2 regions of the Candidatus Darwinibacter acetoxidans genome follow, and region 1 is predicted to be linked to the other one. Evidence: a T-box and tRNA genes for the amino acid it is inferred to sense, from the RefSeq annotation. Region 1 holds a T-box; the other holds one or more tRNA genes.
What was found. The T-box of region 1 lies ahead of leuS (leucine--tRNA ligase). A T-box ahead of a tRNA ligase gene usually reads a tRNA of that ligase, here a tRNA-Leu.

Region 2: it encodes a tRNA-Leu, which carries the amino acid that the T-box ahead of leuS (leucine--tRNA ligase) is inferred to sense. The anticodon was not compared.

Annotation. Positions count from the first base shown of each region.
Region 1 is NZ_JBHGXH010000223.1:4,553-11,841, reverse strand. Features, by position in the region: gene ACE4YL_RS08445 (GNAT family N-acetyltransferase) at 1-213, opposite strand, end outside; gene leuS (leucine--tRNA ligase) at 298-2,709, opposite strand; T-box leader at 2,762-2,965, opposite strand; gene ACE4YL_RS08435 (MurR/RpiR family transcriptional regulator) at 3,043-3,909, opposite strand; gene ACE4YL_RS08430 (ABC transporter substrate-binding protein) at 4,200-5,819, shown strand; gene ACE4YL_RS08425 (ABC transporter permease) at 5,909-6,868, shown strand; gene ACE4YL_RS08420 (ABC transporter permease) at 6,929-7,289, shown strand, end outside.
Region 2 is NZ_JBHGXH010000195.1:167-7,455, reverse strand. Features, by position in the region: gene ftsL (cell division protein FtsL) at 4-309, shown strand; gene ACE4YL_RS07305 (S1 RNA-binding domain-containing protein) at 444-839, shown strand; gene ACE4YL_RS07300 (DUF501 domain-containing protein) at 940-1,470, shown strand; gene ACE4YL_RS07295 (Ppx/GppA phosphatase family protein) at 1,467-2,390, shown strand; tRNA gene ACE4YL_RS07290 (tRNA-Leu) at 2,418-2,505, shown strand; gene ACE4YL_RS07285 (DUF1694 domain-containing protein) at 2,560-2,937, shown strand; gene ACE4YL_RS07280 (hypothetical protein) at 2,939-3,421, opposite strand; gene ACE4YL_RS07275 (DUF6249 domain-containing protein) at 3,611-4,093, opposite strand; gene ACE4YL_RS07270 (DUF4097 family beta strand repeat-containing protein) at 4,112-4,993, opposite strand; gene ACE4YL_RS07265 (bifunctional metallophosphatase/5'-nucleotidase) at 5,161-6,678, shown strand; gene ACE4YL_RS07260 (DUF4256 domain-containing protein) at 6,749-7,276, shown strand.

The DNA of each region.
Region 1 (7,289 bases):
GCTGTCCAGGGAAGTGACTTCGCACTCATCTCCCCGCAGCACATAGGTGATCAGGCCGACGATCTCCCCCTCTTCATCCAGCACACCAAAACCAGCCAGCTCGGTGCATTCATAGATGCCGCTGGCGATGACCATTTTGGTGCTGCCCCAGCGCCGCCGGAAAAACTCCGCCAGCTTGGTCCGGGGAATGCTCCCCGCTGTGCAGAAATCCATGGAAACCACCCCGCTCATGTGGTGTTTGACAAAAGAAGCGGCCGCGCAGGCCGCTTCTATTTCCCATCCTGTTTCCTGTTCCTGTTACTTGACCACGATGTTGTAGATCCGGCCGGGTACGTAGATTTCCTTCACGATGGTCTTGCCATCCAAGGCCCTCTGGACGGCCTCGTTGGCCAGGGCCTTTTCCCTGGCGGCTTCCTGCGGGTCGTCCACGTTCACCTCGATGGTGCCCCGCAGCTTGCCGTTGACCTGCACGCCGATCTCCACCGTTTTCTCCACCGTCTTGGCCTCATCCCAGGTGGGCCAGCTCTGCTCGTTGAGCATGCCGCCAAACTTGAGCCGCTCCCAGATCTCTTCGGTGATGTGGGGCGCCACCGGGTTGAGCAGGATCAGGAAGGTTTTCAGCTCCGCTTCATTGATGGAGCCGGTATGGTACACATCGTTGAGCAGGGTCATCAGGGCGGCGATGGCCGTGTTGAACTTGAGGCTCTCGTAGTCCTGGCTCACCTTCTTGATGGTCTGGTGCATTTTCGCTTCCAGTTCGGGCCGGTAGGCCTCGCCGGGGATAACCATATCCATGAGCTTCCAGACCCGGTCCAAAAAGCGCTTGCAGCCCCTGACCCCCTCGGTGCTCCAGGGCACGCTCTTTTCGAAGTCGCCGATGAACATCTCATAGAGGCGCAGGGTGTCTGCACCGTATTCCGCCACCACATCATCGGGGTTGATCACATTGCCCCGGGATTTGGACATCTTTTCGTTGTTTTCCCCCAGGATCATCCCGTGGGAGGTGCGCTTGGCGTAGGGCTCGGGCCCGGGCACAACCCCGATATCGTAGAGGAACTTGTGCCAGAAGCGGGAGTAGAGCAGGTGCAAGGTGGTGTGCTCCATACCGCCGTTATACCAATCCACGGGCAGCCAGTAGTCCAGGGCTTCTTTGCTGGCCAGTGCCTGATCATTGTGGGGATCGCAGTAGCGCAGGAAGTACCAGGACGAACCGGCCCACTGGGGCATGGTGTCCGTCTCCCGCTCGGCGTAACCTCCGCACTTGGGGCAGGTGGTTTCCACCCAGTGCCTGATCTTAGCCAGCGGCGATTCGCCGGTATCGGTGGGCTCGTAGTTGGCCACCTGGGGCAGGCGCACGGGAAGTTCTTCTTCGGGCACCGGTACCCAGCCGCACTTCTCGCAGTGCACTAAAGGAATGGGCTCTCCCCAGTAGCGCTGGCGGGAAAAGACCCAGTCCCGCAGTTTGTAGTTGACCTTGGGCACGCCCAGGCCCTTTTCCTGGAGCCAGGCGATGATCTTCTTCTGGGCGGATTTCACATCCAGTCCATCCAGGAACCCGGAGTTGACCATAACTCCCTCGTCGATGTCGGTGTAGGCTTCCTTGGTGATGTCGCCGCCTGCCACCACTTCCACGATGGGCAGCCCAAACTTCACCGCGAACTCCCAGTCCCTTTGGTCGTGGCCGGGCACAGCCATGATGGCCCCGGTACCGTAGGTCATGAGCACATAATCGGAAACCCAGATGGGGATTTCCATCCCGTTCACCGGATTGATGGCCTTCAGCCCCTCCACAGGCACGCCGGTTTTCTCCCGCACCAGCTGGGAACGCTCAAACTCCGACTTTTTGCGGGCCTGCTCCTGGTAGGCGGCGATTTCCGGGACATTGGTGATGCGGTCCTTAAGCTTTTCCAGGACCGGATGCTCCGGTGAGATCACCATGTAGGTGGCGCCAAACAAAGTGTCGGGCCTGGTGGTGAAGACGGTGAGGGTTTCCTCTGTGTCCTTGATCTTAAAGATCACATCCGCCCCTTCTGAGCGGCCGATCCAGTTGCGCTGCTGCACCTTGACGCGCTCGATGTAGTCCACCAGCTCCAGATCGTTGATGAGCCGCTCGGCGTAAGCGGTGATCTTCAGCATCCACTGGTTCTTGACCCGGGTTTCCACCTGGTGGCTGCAGCGCTCGCACTTGCCGTCCACCACTTCCTCATTGGCCAGGCCGATCTTGCAGCGGGGGCACCAGTTGATGGGCATTTCTTTTTTATAGGCTAGGCCGTGTTCAAACAGCTTCAAGAAGATCCACTGGGTCCACTTGAAGTAGGCGGGATCTGTGGTGTTCACCTCCCGGGACCAGTCAAAGGAAAAACCTAAGGATTTGAGCTGCTCCCGGAAGCGGTTGATGTTGCGCTCGGTGATCACCGCGGGGTGGATCTTGGTTTGAATGGCGTAGTTCTCGGTGGGCAGGCCGAAGGCATCCCAGCCCATGGGGAAGAGGACATTGTACCCTTCCAAACGGCGTTTGCGGGCCACCACATCCAGGGCTGTATAGGGCCTGGGATGGCCGACATGCAGTCCTTCGCCGGAAGGGTAGGGAAACTCTACCAAAGCGTAATATTTGGGTTTACTGAAATCATTACTGGTCTTGAAGATCTGCTTTTCTTCCCAGATCTCCTGCCACTTCTTCTCCACGGCTCGAAAGTTGTAGCGGGCCATCCTGTTTCTTCCTCCATTCCTGATCTCTAGAACTAAAAAAATCTTTCCTCTCCTTAGAGACGAAAGATGTCCGCGGTACCACTCTAATTGATCGCGCCAAAGGGCCGATCCACTCGAGCATGGTAACGGAATGACCGTCTGGCACTACCTATCGCACCAGCAGCTCCCAGGCGAGTTCTGGAAGGATTTGTGCTGCTTCACACCACCCAGCAGCTCTCTGGAAACCCTCCATACTACTCCTGTTCACAGCCTTTGCATATCAGCCCCATTTTATCAATGCCGGCAGCGGATGTCAACCGCCACTTGGCCCCGTTTCCAGCCACTTGTGACCGATCAGTACAACTTGTCTACCACCGACAGCGCGGTCCTCTTCTTCAGTTCCACCACGGCTTCGCCCAGGCGGTGGGCCACCCCTGTGTACAGCAGGTCGATCATGTGCACCTGGGCCAGCTTGGAGCGGAGGGAGCCTCCCTGGAGGGGATCCTCGGCGGAACTGGTGAGGAGCACTACGTCGGAAACCTCAGTGATGGGCGATTTCACCACATCGGTTACGGCAATGGTGAAGGCCCCGTTCTCTTTGGCCAGGCGCATGCAGTCCACCGTGTCTTTCGTGCTCCCGGAATGGGAAAAGCCTACGCACACATCTTCTTCATCCACGTGGGCCATGGCCATAATCTGGTGGTGGGCATCGGCGAAGGCATGGGCCAACATGCCGATTCTCAGGAACTTGCTCTGGGCGTCCAGCGCGGTGAGCCCCGAGGTGCCCACCCCCAAAAAGAACAGGCGCTTAGCTTGGATCATGGCCTCCACCGCCCGTTCCAGGGTCTGGGGATGGACCATTCGGGAGGTGTCCTGGAGCGCGCTGGCGTTCATGGCCGTGATCTTTTCAATGAGGGCCTCCATGGAATCACCGGGGGCCAGGGTGCCGCAGGGTGCGCTTTCCTGCCTGGTGGCCAGCTCCAGGGCGAGACTCAATTTCAAGGCCTGGTAGCCGGAAAAACCCACCGCTTGGGAAAACCGGATAATGGTGGCTTCACCCACCCCGCAGCGTTCCCCCAACTGCGTGACGGAAAGGTAGATAATTTCCTCCGGTTTTTCCAAACAGTAGTCGGCCACCTTCTTCTCCGTGGGCGTGAGGGAAGGGTAGGCACTGCGGATGCGGGCCAGTCCCCCCGAACTCACGTTCATTTCTTTAGCCATCGGGCTCCCCCTTTGCAGTCTGTTGTGAAATTCACGTTTCCAGCATTATGTATTCCACAAGAATTGGAGAGTTCCTCCTAACTATTTGCCCAGCTACAGATGGTATGAAATGAAAATCCAATTTTTCGTGTATTGCGTGAAGGAATTTGCCACCAAGTGTAGAAGTCTGCACTCAGTACAAGTCAGCCTCAAGATTAGGCTCCTGCGGAGGTGGTATGGGAAGGGAAGACACTCTATCTGCGTTGGAGGACGAGCACTGAGCTGGCGCATATGTCGAAGGAGGAATGAACGTGAAAAGACTGAGCATCATCTTTCTCACCTTGGTCATTGCCTTTGGGTTCGCAGCCACAGGTTTCGCTGCTAAGCCCAGCCCCCTGGCTGATCCCCGTGTCCGCCAGGCCATCCGCTACGCCATTGATATGGAAGCCCTCATTGAAACCCTCATGGAGGGCCGGGCAGCTTCCGCCAACAGCCTCACCCCCGATGGCGAGTGGAAAGCTGAAGGCTTGAACCGCTATGAATACAACCCAGAAAAGGCCAGACAGCTTCTGAAAGAGGCCAACTGGGATCCCAATACTGTGTTAGATGTGGTTTACTACTACGGCGACCAGGAGACAGTGGACCTCATGGCCGCCATCCAGGTCTACCTGGAGCAGGTGGGCATCAAGATGAACGCCCGCAAGCTCGAAGGCGACCTGGCCACCTTGCTCTGGTCGCCCCCGGCTGACCCCGTTAACGGCCCATCCGCCGTGGACTGGGATCTGGCTTACGCGGCCATCGCAGCCCTGAGCATGCATGAGTACTACAACCGCTTCATGGGTGGTGCGGCCAGCAACTCCCATACACCAACCGACCCCCATCTGGACGAACTGATCAAAGCCACCTGGGTTGCGGACATCGAAGAGCAGAAAAAGGCCTTCCATGAGCTGCAGAAATACGAGAACGAGACCCTGTTTGCCATCCCCCTCTACCATCAACAGCAGTTTGTAGTGGAGAGCGACAGGCTCGACCGCAAAGGTGCGCCCCTGGGCAACATGCAGTTCTTCTATGACTGGCGCATCATCGATTGGGACATCACCCCCGACAGCCAGGGGAACTACACCCTGTATTCCTCCGGCGGCCCTGTGGAGTTCTTCGAAACCGTGTTCACCAACCCGGCGCTGTACATGACCCAGAAGTTCCTCTTCGACCGCCTGGTGGTGACCGACGAGAACCTCACCCCCTACAAGGGCCAGCTGGCCGAGGAGTATTGGGTAAGCGAAGATGGTCTGACCATCGAGTTCGTACTGCGGGACAACATCTACTGGCACGACGGCACGCCTATTACCGCTGACGATGTGAAGTTCACGGTGGAATACTCTGCCCGGGTGCCTCAGCTCAACGCCGTGGCAGCCCAGACCTACTCCTCCCTGGAAGGCTACGAGGAGTTCATGAGCGGTGCCGCCGAAGGCATCAGCGGCATTGAAATCGACGGCCGGAAGATCACCTTCAAGTTCGCCACCGTTGATCCCAACGCTCTGCTCACCTTCTCCCAGTGGCCGCCCCTGCCCAAGCACCTCTTGGAGGATACCGATCCGGTCCAAGCCCAGCGGGCTGCCTACTGGCAGGCACCGGTTGGCTCCGGTCCCTTCAAGATTGAAGAAGTGAAGATGAACAACTACTCCACCTACGTGCGGTGGGAAGGTTACTGGGATGAGGGCACGGGCAACATCGAGCGCATCCAGCTCTATCCCAGCGGCGAAAGCGATCCCAGCTTCGTCATCAACGCCCAGTCCGGCCTGTTGGACTTCGGCTTCACCAAGAACGTGGCTGAGTCCATCGCCGTGGAGAAGATGGAGCACATGACCGTGTATCCCATCGATATCAGGTACACGCGCCTGTTCTACCCCAACAAGTTCCCAAGGGAATAGGGGTTTAGTGGCGAAATAGATGGAAAGGCCGCCGGAGCCCTGCGGGGTTCCGGCAGCCTTGCCTCTTTTGAGTTCTGGAGGGTGTAACTATGCTTACCTACACGCTGCGCAAACTGCTCATGCTCATCCCCATGCTTTTGGTGATCACTTTTTTGATCTTCGTGGGTTTGGAGCTCACCCCCGGGGATGCGGTTTCCTACATGGTCGGGCCTGAGGCCATGGCCAACATGTCCCAGGAAAGGCTGGATGAACTCAGGGAAGCCCTGGGTTTGAACGATCCTTTCATCGTCCGCTATCTGCGCTGGCTGGGCCGGGCCCTGCGGGGAGATTTCGGCTACAGCTTAACCAGCGGTGTGCCCATTAAGGACATCGTGTTCAGCCGCCTGCCCGCCACCTTGGAGCTTTCCTTGGCGGCTCTGCTCATCTCTACGCTCCTAGGGAGCATCTTGGGCATGGTCAGTGCCCTGCGCAAGGGTTCCATTTTGGATGTGAGCCTTACGGTTGCCGGTATGATCGGTGTTTCCATTCCGCAGTTTTTCTTTGCCCTAGTTTCCATCTTAATCTTTTCCTTCAAACTGGGCTGGCTGCCCTCGGGGGGCCGCACCATGCCCGGGTATACGACCTTTTTAGACCGGCTGCCGCACCTGATTCTCCCCGCTTTGGTTTTGGGCATCACCATGACCGCGGGTGTGATGCGCTATTCCCGTTCCAGCATGCTGGATGCCCTGAGCAAAGACTACATCAAAACCGCCCGCAGCAAGGGCCTGCCCGAGTGGCGGGTCAACCTCCTGCATGGCTTTAGGGTGGCCCTGACCCCCGTGGTTGTCCTGGTGGGCTTCAGGCTGCCCATGCTGATCGGCGGCTCGGTTGTGGTGGAACAGATCTTCCAGTGGCCGGGCATCGGCAAGGAGTTTGTGGCCGCGGTTCGGGGGCAGAATCTGCCCCTGGTGATGATGATTGCCCTGTTCAGCGTCACCGCTGTTTTGGTGGCCAGTTTCTTAGTTGATTTGCTGACTGCACTTTTAGACCCAAGAATTCGTTTGGAGTAGGGTGATAACGTGAGCCGGACCAGAGCTGCACGCTTAAACCGAAAAATGGACCGCCTGAAAATGCTGGAAAAAGAGGGCCTGCTCAAGTCCAGGGAGGGGAGCCGGGCGGTCGGCAAGTTTTTGCAGAATAAACTGGCTGTTGTGGGCCTGATTGTCTTTGCACTCATTCTTCTCTCCAGCATCTTCGCTCCCCTGATCACCAAGTACGATCCAGCCATGATCGACCTGCGCTCGAGACTTAGCCCCCCTTCCCGGGAACACCTCTTTGGCACGGATAAACTGGGCCGGGATGTTTTTGCCCGGGTGCTCTACGGCGGGCGCATTTCCATCTTAGTGGGTTTTGGCGGCGCCCTGGGCGCGGCCCTGGTGGGGGTCAGCTTGGGTACCTACGCCGGCTACAAAGGCGGCTGGCTGGATAAGA
Region 2 (7,289 bases), on a different contig from region 1:
GGCATGGCCCGTGAAGTGACGAAGCGCAAGAAAGTGCGGCTGAATGTGGGGCGTGTTCTGCTCTTGGCTTTGATTCTCTGGATAGGTTTTGGGTTTGCCAGGAATGCTGTGGCCAATTTCAAGCTGCGGCGGGAGATCGAGTCTCTGCAGAGGCGCATCGCGGTCCTGGAGATGCGCAACCAGGATCTGGAGCGGGAGATCGAGGAGTGGCTTTCCCCCGAAAATGTGGAGAAGATTGCCCGGGAGCAGCTGGGGCTGGTGAAACCCGGGGAAATTGTGTACAGGCTTTCGGAATCTGCCGAGGAGTGAAAACCGCACCACTGCCCATGGAGAGCGTGCTCAGGAAGACAGCTTTATTGACACAAAAATGCCAATAATGTATAATGACAGTTAAGCCGAGTGCCCTGCAGCGGCAAAATCCAAGAGGAGGAATTTTTTAACGTATGTCAATTGATGTCGGCAGCATTGTCGAAGGAAAGGTCACGGGGATCACCAGTTTCGGGGCTTTCGTGGAGCTTTCCAATGGACAAACCGGTTTGGTCCACATTTCTGAAGTTGCTGATGCCTACGTAAAAGACATTAAGGACTATCTCAACGAAAACGACATCGTCAAAGTGAAGGTCATTAATGTGAGCGATGGCAAGATTGGGCTTTCCATCAAACAGGCAAATCCTCAGCATTCATCTCGTGACCGTGATCGCCGCGCTTCCCGCAGGAGGGCCAGCAGTTCAGCCGATTTTGAGGAACGGCTCATGCGTTTTCTGCGAGACAGTGATGAGAGGCTGTCAGCACTGAAGAAAAGTCAAGATTCAAAGCGGGGAGGCAGGGGCGCGAGGTAAGATCGGGTTTCACTGGTAATCAACAACAAGCACCTCCATGTGGGGGTGTTTTTGTCTGGGAAGTGATCTTCTGAAGTATGAAAAGCCAAGCAAGGCGGTTTTGAACATCATCAAAGAGCAGATCGGCCGGGAACCCAGGGGCGTCTTGGAGGTGAAGACCACCTGCCGGTGGGGCTTTCCCCAGGTGATTGTCAACAGGCCGGTTTCGGCCCTCGCTTCTGACCTGGAGATTTTCCCCACGCTGTACTGGCTGACCTGCCCCTATCTGTGCCGGGAAATCTCGGCGCTGGAAAGTGAAGGGCTGATTGCCCATTTTGAGGCGCGCCTGGCCGGCGATCCGCAGTTCGCCGCGGCCATGGCCGCGACCCACGAGAGCTACGCCCGGGAGAGGCTCGCTTTGGTTCACCGGGATGTGCGCCGGCGCCTCAAGGAGGAATATCCAGAGCGCTACCAGGTTCTGGCCACCAGCGGAGTGGGGGGTATCCGCAGCCCCCAGGGCGTGAAGTGCCTGCACACCCACGCCGCGGATTACCTGGCCCGGGGCGAAAACGCCATCGGTGCGGAGACGCTGGAGCTGCTGCAGAAGCCCTGGTTTTGCCCGGATGCCGAATGCAGGGAGTACGAAAAATGAAGGCAGCCATAGATGTGGGAACCAATTCTGTGCGGCTGCTGGTGGCGGAGCGCAGCGCCCAGGGCCTGAAACCTGTGCTCAAGCAGGTGCGCATTGTCCGCCTGGGCCAAGGTGTGGATGCTGCCGGCCGGCTGAGCCCGGGGGCCATAGAGCGGACCCTGGCCGCCTTGGCAGAGCTGAAGGCTTTGATCCCACCCGGCATTCCGGTTTCGGCCTTTGCCACCAGCGCCGTGCGGGATGCCCAAAACGGACAGGAATTTGCCCGTTTGGTGGAGGAGCGCTTAGGTTTTCCCCTGGAGATCCTCTCCGGCTCCAGGGAGGCTGAGCTGTCCTTCGCCGGGGCGGTGTTGTCCGTGGGCCACCTGGGGCTGCCGGAACCCATCGCGGTGGTGGATGTGGGGGGCGGCAGCACCGAGATCCTTACAGGTACGGCCCAGGGCGAGCTCCTGGGTGGGGGCAGCAGCCAGGTGGGGGCGGTGCGCATGCTGGAGCGCTTCATCACTAGCCACCCCCTGCTCCAGGACGAGCAGCGGGCCCTGGAGGAAGAAGTACGGCGCATCCTGGCTCCCCTGGTGGAACAGGTGCGGGCTTACGGGCCCAGGACGCTCATCGCGGTGGGGGGGACCGCCACGTGCCTCGCGGCCATCATGCAGAATTTGGCAGAATACAGCGATGCAAAGGTGACAGGCGTACGCTTTTCCCTGGCGGAGCTGAAGGAAGCCTACGGCAGGCTGAGCAGACTAAGCCTGGAGGAGCGTCGGGGGATCCAGGGGATGCAGGCTGGACGGGAAGATGTGATCATCAGCGGAGCGGCCATCTTGGTGCAGGCCGCCCAGCTCCTGGGGTTCAGCGCGCTGTATGTCAGCGCCTGGGACCTGCTCCACGCCACGCTGGCACTGCCGGTTGACGGGGGAAGCTAAATAGCGTATAATGTTCTCTGTAAATGAGCCGGGGTGGCGGAATGGCAGACGCTACGGACTTAAAATCCGTTGGGCTTTTGAGCCCGTGAGGGTTCGAGTCCCTCTCCCGGCACCAGAGCATGAGCCGGGCACCTAGCGAGGTGTCTTTTCTCTTTTGGGGGGATCAGCGGTGAGGCGTTGGAAAGACAAGAACGAACTGGAAAAAACTGTGGCAGTAGGCATTCACGGCGCCCCAGAGTTAAGGCCTGAGGAAAAGCGGCGTTACTTAGGCTCTTTTCGCGAGCGGGTCATTCAGGCTGTAACCTTCGAGCAGCTGCGCACCAAGGCAGGGCTCCAGGTCATGGTGGAAGCCCTCCAGGATCCCCGGGGGGTGGAGCTGCTTATCCACGATGCAGCCCGGGGGACGGCCATGCCCCTGATCGCGGAGGCGCGACGGCGCGGGGTAGACTTCACCATCGTCTCCAACCCCGACTTCGTGGGCGAGGTGGCCGCGGCTTTGGTGGCCGCGGATGCGGTGGACATTCCCGAGCTGTATGCGGAAGAATAGATCAGACTGTTGAACAAGGGTGCTCTACCGCTGAGGAGAAGCACCTTTTACTGATTTCAGCCGGCCGGAGTGTCCGCGGTCCGTTATCATCCATATACGGCAGCCATCTTGTACGAAGTAAGCCATTACGTGCCAATGCGCATCCCTGCCGATAGAAGGTTGTTCCGGTGAACTTCTCACTGTAACCCAGGTTGCAGCCACCAACTGTGGCAAAATCGAGACAGTAATACTGGACGTTTACGTTCCTGCCACAGGGGTTGATCTCCACCTCGTACGGATAACTTGAGATCTTTTCCCCAGAGGTGGGCTTTTTCAGGCTGAGGCCGCAGCTGTACAGGTCGATGTCGGGCACAAAAGCTGCCTTCGGAGATGCCATAATTGTGTACTCGTGAAGCAGATCATACGCCTCCAGGGGAATCTTGAACTTGCCGTTTTCATCCGTTCGGATTGTCTCGGGGATGTACCCGCTGTAAATAATCTCCACGCTTACTTCTCCACCGGGGGCTTTCCTTGAATGGAGACCCGGCCGATCGCTTTCCCGGTAACACCTGCGAAGTCGGCCTTGGGCTTTTGCTTGCTCACTTCTTGCTGTTTGGGCTCAAAGGCACGTCCAAAAGCAAAACCCCCGCGCCCATGGATTATGGGACACAGGGGTCCGGAAAGGCCCTTGACTCTAGAAGGGCAAATCCTCTTCGTCTTCTTCCTCTTCTACCGCTTCCTCTTCCTCTTCTTGCGGTTCCTCTTCTTCTGCCTCCACCACCACGGCCTCTTGGGTCCAGGCGGCTGCCTGGGGTTCGGCAGGCTTTTCGTCCTTGGCCGCCTTAGGCTTTCCAGGCCGCAGGATCAGGGCCGTGAGTACCAGGGCTAAGCCCAAGAAGAGGGGCAGGAGTCCAAACAGCAGCCAGATGCCAATCCCGATGGTGAGCAGGGCGATGGTCACGGCCAGACCTACTAAGCCCATGATGATACCGGCAGCCAGAAGCATTTTGAGCTTCTCTTCCGGGGTTTTCTCCGCGTCCGGATCAAAACCGCGGGCGATGAGGGCCATGCGCTCCTTGTAGCTGAACCAGCGCAGTGTGATGGCGAGGATTACCGCCAGGGCGGTGAGGATGATGGGCAGCCACATGGCCATGGAAACCAGTGAGTAGTTGGTCACAGCAATCTCCCCCATTCTTTATTTTGTTACGCTAAACGAACCCAGCGCTAACCTTGCCGAGATGGAACCGCGCCGCTCGCCTTGGCCGATAGTGCCCTGTACGCTGTGCTCGTGCTGCTCGCCGTCGAAGGGAACACCGATGTGGATGCTGCCTAGCTCCACCGTTCCTTCTAATAGATATGATTCATCCGCTGGAAGATGCAGGTGCAGATCGCCAAGGGCGGTTTCTAGCACGCTGCTTTGGGCCAGGCTGGCGGCGATGTTGATATTCCCAAGGTGGGAAATGGCCGTGAGCTTTTCTGTAAAGCGGGATGAGTCAACGTGAATATCTCCTAAGTGCGTTTCTAAATGGGCACTGCCCTCGTAGTCCTGCAGATCGATGTCGCCCAGGTGGGTGTAGGCTTGGAGCTCTCCTTGGATGCTGGTCACCTGCACATTACCCAGTCCCAGGCGTAGCTCCAGATCCATTTCCCCGGGAACCCAGATGGTCAGATCAGCCCGGGCCTGCTCATCGGGCTCCAGGCGGGGCATGCTCACCAGCAGGCGGTTTTCTTCCTCCAGAGTAGTAACGGCTAGGGAAATGCCGTCCAGAATCTCCTGGGCCCTCTGTGCCGTGTGGGCACTGGCCTCCACGAACATGGTGATCTCCACCTGCTCCACAGCCGCGCCCCTCACCAGAATGTTCCCCCGGGGATTATCTATCACGAGCCGGGGCTTGCCCTCCGCTGAATACTTAGTGCTTTCGTGCAGAGTGCTGTGGTGGGCAGCAGGCAGTGCAGCTGGTTGCTCAACAGGCCTGCGGAAGGCCTCGGGCACCGGGATAACCCCCACGCTCATCAGCATCAGGGCCGTTACTGCACAGAGCAGGAGGGTGGTGATGGTGATGGCTAGCTTACGCATAAATCCGTCCCTCCTTTCCAGAAAACCTTGTTCGATCATTTCCATAAACCAGGCGGATTGTCCTTTTGCCAGGGACCAATTTACTAACGAAGTTTAACCAATATGGAGGGTTTGCCAAGAAAAGTGTAGAATAACTTCTCCACACATTAACTCTGGGAGGCGATGGTATGAGGAGCAGATTCAGTAAGTCTAGGCTTGTGCTTGTTTCTGTTTTGATTGCCTTGTTAACAGTCAGCCTGCCCCTGTGGGCTGCGGAGCTGGTGATTCTGCACAACAACGACGTACACTCCCGCTTGGAGTCCCACCTGCCCGCGGAAGCGGAAGAGGTACAAGGTGGCAGGGTGCGCCTGGCAACACTGGTGGACGAGATTAGGGGGCTCTATGGTGCGGATAAGGTCCTCCTCCTGGATGGGGGCGATGCCATCCACGGCATGAACATCGACAACCTCTTTGGCGGATTGCCCTCCATCGAAGTGATGAACCTCATGGGTTACAACGCCTTTGTCCCAGGCAACCATGAGTTCAACTACGGGCAGGAAGTTCTGGGCCAGCGCATCCGGGACGCTAAGTTCCCCGTTTTGGCTGCCAACGTCACCTACAAAGACGGTTCGCTGTTTACCGGCGCCAGTGCCCTGATCCAGGAGATCGGAGGCGTCAAAGTAGGTATCATAGGTCTAGTGGCTGAAGAAACTCCCATTGTGACCCATCCCAAGAATGTAGAGGGTTTAGTTTTCCATGAGCCCATCTCCGTTGCCAAGATGGTGGCCCAGAGGGTTCGCCCGAAGGTGGATGTTCTGATCGCCTTGAGCCACCTTGGCTACAGCAAGGACATTGAACTGGCCGAGGCCGTGCCTGAACTGGATATCATCGTGGGCGGCCACAGCCATACCGAGCTGAAGGAGGCCACGGAGGTCAACGGCGTGATCATCGTTCAGGCGCATGAATACGCCAACAATTTGGGTTTCCTCTACCTGAACGTGGAAGATGGCAAGATCACCAATTACAACGCCTTCCTGATCCCGGTAACCGCGGAAGTTCCCGAGCACCCGCAGGTCAGGGCCATCATCGATTACTGGAATGAGCAGCTGCAGGAGCGCTTGGGCACGGTTGTGGGCCGCAGCGATGTGGCCTGGAACGGCGAGCGCGAGTTTGTCCGCACCTCCGAGACCAATCTGGGCAACCTGGTTGCCGATGTGATCCGGGAGGCTGTGGGCAGCGATATCGCCGTAACCAACGGTGGCGGCATTCGGGCCAGCATCAACCCCGGCGATATCACGGTGGCCGACATCTACAACGTACTGCCCTTCGACAACAGCTTGGTTGTGGTGGAAATGCTGGGCATGGACATCATCGAAGCTCTGGAGCACTCGGTCCGCCTCGTGCCGGAGCAGAACGGCGGTTTCCTCCAGGTTTCCGGCCTGACCTTTGAAGTGGATCCCAAGGCCCAGCCCGGCGGCAGGGTGATCAACGTCCGGGTGAACGGCGAGAGGATCAGCCCCAGCAAGACCTACACGGTGGCCACCAATGACTTCCTGGCTGCCGGCGGCGATGGATACGAGACCTTCATGAACGCTAAGCTGGTGGCCGACACTGGCATCATGCTCAGGGATGTCATGGTGGACTACGTCCTGCAGCAAGGGACTCTGCAGGAGCCGGAAGGCGGACGGATCATTATCCTCGAGTAGAAAGACATGGGAAAAACAGGGCTGCCTCAGGGCGGCCCTTTTTCATCTAAGCAGAAGGGGAGAAAGCAAGATGCTCATGGAAGTTCTGCAGAGACGGTTTGAGGGGAATATGCACCGCCATCCTGGCCTGAACTGGGAGGATGTGCGGGCTAGGCTGGAGGCCAATCCCGAAAAGCTCCAAGTTCTAAAGGCGATGGAGGAAACGGGGGGAGAGCCAGATGTGATCGGCCAGGATGAACAGGGCAGGTACCTCTTCTGCGACTGCTCCAAAGAAAGCCCTACTGGCCGGCGGGGCCTCTGCTACGATGGCGAGGCGCAGGCCCAAAGGGAAAAGAAGGGAGTTGCACCCAAGGGGAATGTTCTGGACATGGCCCGGCAGATGGGGGTGGAGCTCCTGGATGAAGAGCAGTATATTGCCCTGCAGCAGCTGGGCCCCTTCGATACCAAGACCTCCAGCTGGGTGAAGGCGCCGGAGGATGTGAGAAAACTAGGGGGCGCCCTCTTTGGCGATCACCGCTACGGCCGTACCTTTATCTACCACAACAGCGCCGGTTCGTTCTACAGCTCCCGGGGCTTCCGGGGCCTAGTGAGGGTGTGAGCCCCGCGCACTG